2 regions of the Ilyobacter polytropus DSM 2926 genome follow, and region 1 is predicted to be linked to the other one. Evidence: riboswitches for the same ligand, from Rfam matches in the RefSeq annotation. Region 1 holds a riboswitch; the other holds the start of a gene.

Region 1 (3,190 bases):
ATACCAGCTGTGATTTCCCCTTTTAAGATAAATATCCCACCGAAAAATAATGTAGTAAGCTGAATAATGTTCATAATAAAACTGAGACCTGAAAAATATTCTGCAGAGAGTTTGAAATTCTCCCTCTTAGCCTCTCTGAATTCAGTATTTTTTTTCTGGAATTTTTCATTTTCAAATTTCTCATTTGTAAAAGCCTGTACAACCCTTATCCCAGAGATGGAATCTTCAACCTGAGAGTTTATGGCAGATATTTTTTTTCTGGATTTTCCAAAAGATTTTTTCATCAAGTTCTTCTTGGCTGCTGCAAACCAAATAAGTAAAGGCACCAAAGAGAATATAATAAGCGTGAGTTTTTTATTCATTGTAAACATAATGATAAATGTCCCTGTAAACTTAAGTATTGCCAAAAAGAAATCCTCGGGACCGATATGAGCAAATTCAGATATATAACTTAGATCATTTACTATCCTAGACATGATAGCCCCGGTTTTTGTATTGTCAAAAAATGTAAAGGAAAGCTTCTGAACATGGGCAAATAAGTCTCTTCTCATATCGTACTCGATAAGGATACCTAGCATCTTACCCCAGTAATATACAACATAACTAGCCAGATACCTGAGAATATAAAGTGCCACAAGAACAGCTCCGAATATATAAAGTAGTTTCAGATCTCCTCTTGGGATAACATCATCTAGGGTCCTTTGTACCAGTAATGGAAATAAAAGGTCAAGACCTGCCATGGCAAAGGCACAAATAAAGTCCAGTATTACTAATTTAAAATGAGGTTTATAATATCTTGCAAAACAAAGTAGATCCTTCATATCAACTACACCGCCTGTTTATTTTTTGAAATTATAACGCAAAAATTTATCTTCTGTAAGTTTATCTTATAAATGAGCAAGTATTGAAATTATCAATAATATATTTTTTGTACAAACTATTTTAGCATATATTAAGAATAAATATGAAAATAATAATTGGAATTTTAAATTATTATTGACTTTTAAGGTTTATAATAGTATATTTTTTACTGAAAGTGAATACATTTTTAAGGTTTTCCAACTTTGGAATTAAAAGGGAAGAGGAGTGAAAGACTCCCGCGGTCCCGCCACTGTAATGCAGACGAAGGCAAATTACCCACTGGATTAAAATCTGGGAAGGGTGCTAGTAGGATGAAGCTGAGCCAGGAGACCTGCCTTAAAAATAATATTGTCAATATCACTTGCGGGGACGAGAGATGTAGAGGCTTTTTTTAGGCTTTTAAAATTTCTCTCCTGAGATTACTCAGGATTTTTTTATTTCCTGAAAACCATTATAAAAATCTTAAGGAGGAAAAAATGAAGAAGTTTAGTATTTTGGCAGGAGCATTATTATTGGCAGGGACTCTTTTTGCATCAGAAGGATATGAAAAGAAGCCTATGTTTGAAACTATGAGGGCAGCGGACAAAGGGGCAGTTGTAATGGTTCACTTTGGAAGCAGTTATCCTGAAACAAGAAAATTAACAATCGAAGCGATTAACGAAAAGGCAGAAGAAGAATTTAAAGATTTAGAGGTGAGAGATGCCTTTACTTCTAGAATCATAATGAAAATACTCAAAAGAAGAGGAATAGATAAAGATAACCCTAAAGAGGTTTTAGAAACCTTAAAGGCTGAGGGATATACACATGTGTTAGTTCAGGCGACTCATGTAATCGACGGTGTAGAGGCTGAAAATCTAAAAAAAGAGATAGAAGAATTTGAGGACGATTTCAAAGAGATAAGATTGGGAACATCACTTCTTACAACTCCAGAGGACTATAAGGAAGTGGCTCATATTTTAGGAGATAAAATCGGTAAACTGAAAAGAAAAGAAGCTGCAGTATTTGTAGGACACGGGACTCACGACCCTGGAACTGCTGCCTATCCTATGATGGACTATGTCTTCAAATCTGAAGGATATAAAAATTTTTATGTAGGGACTATAGAGGGTTATCCTATATTTGACAATGTTGTTTCTAGACTAAAACAAGCGAAGATAAAAAAAGTAAAGCTTATGCCATTTATGTTTGTAGCAGGAGATCATGCCAATAATGATATCGCTGTAGACTGGAAAGAAATGCTAGAGGAAAAAGGATTTAAGGTGGAAGTTATCTTAGAAGGGCTAGGACAGCAAGCTGAAATACAGGATATCTATATGGAGCACGCTAAGTTTGCAGCCGAACATGAAGCAGAAGATATGGCTAAAAAGAAAAAAGAATACGCTGAAGGTAAAGAATAATGATTTTATGCAGGCAGAAAATCTGCCTGCATTTTTTGTTCGTTTAAGGAGATCTTAAAAAAATAATGAAAAGCCTTATTTCTGCAAAGTTTTTTTCATTTCGAGTAGGGTCAATATAAACTATTTGATATTTTTGAAATAATAGCCGATAATTAATTGAAGAGTCTTTGTTGATATTATATTGGTTTTACACCTTAAGATTTTCATAAAAGAATAAAAAAGGAGGTAGAGGTTGGATGGCAAATAAAAATTACTCGGATAATAATTTAAATATTTGTGAAAATGTGAAAAAGGGTATTCTGATGGTTCACTTTGGTACAGTAAAAGCAGAAGTCAGAAAAAATACTTTGGGTTTACTAAATAAAAACATAGCTGAAAAGTTTCAGGAATTTCAGATAAGAGAGGCCTATACTTCCAGAATGATAATAAAAAGAATATATACAAAATATGAAGTTAGAAAAAGTACTCCAAAAGAAGCCCTTAGGATGATGGCACAAGATGGGTTTACCCATGTTATAGTTCAGGCTAGCCATGTGATAAACGGTCTAGAGGGAGAGTATCTAAAGGATGAGATAAAATATTTTAAAGATGAATTTCAGGAAATAAGAATGGGAGACCCACTTCTGACTCTGCCAGAGGATTATATTCAGATAGCCGATATTTTTAAGAAGAAGTTTGAAAATACAGGGGGAGCAGTTGTTTTGGCAGGTCACGGAACAAGACATCACTCTAACTCTGCCTATGGTATGCTTCAGACAGTTTTTAATATAAGAGAGATGGAGGAGTTCTATATAAGTACTGTAGAAGGATATCCTGCCTTAGACGATCTGATAACTCAGCTGAAAAAAGACAGGGTGAAAAAGGTGACCCTTGTTCCTTTTATGATAGTTGCAGGAAATCATGTCAAAGAGGACATAGACGGAGAATGGCGG
Region 2 (3,190 bases), 290 kb from region 1:
CCTTTGTAATTATATATGGTATATCTTTCATCTCTTTTAAGGCCTCTTTAGATTCAGCAGCTCCCACAAAACCAACAGGAACACCGATAACTAAGGCAGGTTTTTCTACCTCTCCTTTTTCTACAAGTTCTTTTAAAGTAAAAAGTGCTGTAGGAGCATTTCCTATTAGATATATCTTCGTTTCTGGATCTTTAGCGGCCTTTTCCATCCCCACCATTGATCTAGTTACTCCTCTTTCTTTTGCTATTTTTGCCACCTCAGGGTCTGAAACCATAGAGTAAGGTACACATCCAAATCTCTCAAGATTTTTTTTAGATAATCCGTTCACTATCATACTGGTATCGCAATATATTCTAGATCCGCCTTTAATTGCTTCCATAGCCTTTTCTATTACACCTTCTGAAAATTCAGTTATATCAGCATATTCAAAGTCAGCTGTAGTGTGAACAAGTCTTTTTATAACAGGAGCTTGTTGCTCTGTAAAAAGCTTGTTTTTCTCACCTAACTCTTCTGTTATTATCTCAAAACTTCTCTTTTCGATATCCATAGGTACTTTTATGTATTTCATTATCTTCTCCCTTTTTCAAAAAGTTTTTTAAAAAATTCTATATTTCCCCAGAAATGCACATGAGGATATCCTGCCAAAAGGTTTCTTTTTGTAAAGCCACACTGCCACTTTCTTCCGTTTTCCTTGGAAATATCAAAGTAACATTTTTCATCTCCAACTCTTGATATGTCTGAATAGTGAAATTCATGGGCTCTGCCCTTGAGTCCGTCAGTAGTCTCAAAATTTATGTATCCAAACCTTTTTATATTAAGTCGGTTTTTCATCTCTACATCTACATCTATTAGTCCACACATTTTGTGATAGACACCTTCTTTGTCCTTAATTCCCTTACCAAGGTACATAAATCCACCGCATTCCCCGTAAATTGGAATATTATTTTCATAGGCGTTTCTTATGGAGTCCTGTGTTATCTTGTTATTTTCAAGAATTTCTCCGAAATTTTCAGGATATCCTCCCCCTAGATAAATAAAGTCACTGTTTTCTGGAATCTTTTCGTTATTAAGGGGACTAAAACCAGTTATTTCCATCCCTGCATACTCCATAAGCTCTATGTTTGATCTATAATAAAAAGAAAATGCTGTGTCTCTGGCTATTGCAACCTTGAGTCCTTTAAACATATCTTTGATTTTTTCTGATTCATAACTACTCTCTATAACCTCATCAGTTTCTGATGCCTCTAGAATCCCCTCTAAATCTAAGTACTTTTCTGCCATCTCTTTCAAAACCTCAAGTTTTTTCTTGAGTCCTTCTATCTCCTCTGCCTGTCTGAGACCCAGGTGACGGCTTCCTAGTTCTATCTCAGGGTTCGGAGGAAAGTAACCAAAACATTTTATTCCTGTGTGTCTTTCGATCCCTTCTTTCAATAAATCGTACAGTTTCTCACTAGACACATTGTTTAATATGACTCCTCCTATTTTTACCCTAGAATCCAAAAGTTTATAGCCTAATACCTTTGCCGCTACACTTGTAGATGCACCCTTAGCGTCTACTACCAGCATAACCGGGGTTTTTAAAAGTCTCGCCATATGTGCACTGCTTCCGTTGTCTAGATCATGGTTTTTACCATCATAGAGTCCCATTACACCTTCTATTATTGATATATTCCCTCGGCTGCTTCCATCTATAAATATTTTTTTTACTGCTTCTTCTCCACATATAAATATATCCAGATTGTAAGATGGGTTTTCTGTTACAAATTCATGGAATCTTGGATCAATATAATCCGGTCCCACCTTAAAAGGAGTAACTTTATCTAAAGCAGCCATTATAGCCGTACTTATGGTAGTTTTTCCAACTCCTGAATTTGTTCCTGCTATCAGTAATCTCTTCATAGAATATCCTCCAATAAAAAAACCTTCCTTGTGCAAGGAAGGTCAGGAATATCTCAGTCTGATCAGAATGTTTTTCTGCCTCAAATCAAGCTATGCCTCCCTGTCCTCGCAGGCTAGTACATCTCTAAGATCAAGGCAGGTCTCCTGGCTCAGCTTCATCCTATAAGGTACACCCTTCCCAGAAAATATTTTCCAGTGGCAAACATACCTTAGTCAGCTTTACAGTGGCGGGACCGCGAGAGATTTTCACTCTTCTTCCCTTTTAATTTGGAATTGTTCCAAAACCTTAATCGTTTTATATAATATTACCTGTTCATTATAAATCTTTTTGTAGTATTTTTCAACAACTATTTAATATTTTAATCAGTTTTACATAAAAAAATCAGTGTATCAATATTTATTTTTTATATCTCTATTATTATATTTTATTGTTTTTGTTATTTTAAAAAAAATATAATACTTATAAATTATCGGACTTTGTAGTTGGTAGTGAGGTTTTTAAAATTTAAAAAAAAATTTAAACTTTTTATAGATCTTAGACGACTAAATTTATGAAGTGGCAAATCGAGAATTTGTATTCGACAATTCTCACCTTCATAATTTTCTCCCTCATTTAAAAAGCAGACCAAGCTTTAAAGCTTGGTCTGCTTTTTTTTACAATCTAAACTTTAAAATAACTATTTAAATCAGAATAAACTCTTCACCCCTATAAATATAAGTATAAATCCGCCAGCAAAATTCATTGGATAGTTTGCAAAATAAGTCGTTTTATATCCCAAATAAATCCCTAGTAGAGAAGCCATAGAAGTAAATACGCCTATCATAGCGGTAATAACAAAGATTTCAACACTAAGTTTCAAAGATACAGAGGCTCCTATTACCAAGGCATCTATACTCGTTGCAAGACTGAGCAAAATAAGATTAAACTCAGACTTGGTTTCTAATGTTTTTTTGTTCTTATACTCTTTGTAAGATTCAAAAACCATTTTCCCTCCTAAAAATACAAGAATGAAAAACAGAGAAAAGTGAATAAAAGCACTGGTCTTTCCTAAAAATAAAACTCTGCTTTTAAACCCTATAAAAAACATCAAAACCTGAAATACTCCAAATACAGTAATGGTTTTAAAAATATCTGTAAACTTTAATTTTTCAATGGTAAATCCCTTTGTTAACGAAGCTGTAAAAACATCTAGAGTAAGGCTTATAAATATAAAGGGTAAATAAATTAATTTCATAAGACCTTCCTCCTTTAAAAAAATATATTTTCTTGATCTAAAAAACTTCAATCTTC

What was found. Region 1 has a riboswitch for cobalamin ahead of ILYOP_RS13385 (sirohydrochlorin cobaltochelatase). Riboswitches for the same ligand answer to the same signal wherever they lie in the genome.
Region 2: linked by a shared signal. The riboswitch ahead of ILYOP_RS12090 (cobyrinic acid a,c-diamide synthase CobB) and the one ahead of ILYOP_RS13385 (sirohydrochlorin cobaltochelatase) in region 1 are both predicted to bind cobalamin.

Annotation. Positions count from the first base shown of each region.
Region 1 covers NC_014633.1:757,999-761,188, reverse strand. Annotated here, with positions in the region: gene ILYOP_RS13390 (ABC transporter ATP-binding protein) at 1-821, opposite strand, end outside; cobalamin riboswitch at 1,035-1,214, shown strand; gene ILYOP_RS13385 (sirohydrochlorin cobaltochelatase) at 1,338-2,258, shown strand; gene ILYOP_RS13380 (sirohydrochlorin cobaltochelatase) at 2,495-3,190, shown strand, end outside.
Region 2 covers NC_014633.1:464,739-467,928, reverse strand. Annotated here, with positions in the region: gene ILYOP_RS12095 (precorrin-8X methylmutase) at 1-568, opposite strand, end outside; gene ILYOP_RS12090 (cobyrinic acid a,c-diamide synthase CobB) at 568-1,899, opposite strand; cobalamin riboswitch at 2,017-2,203, opposite strand; gene ILYOP_RS12085 (manganese efflux pump MntP) at 2,586-3,134, opposite strand.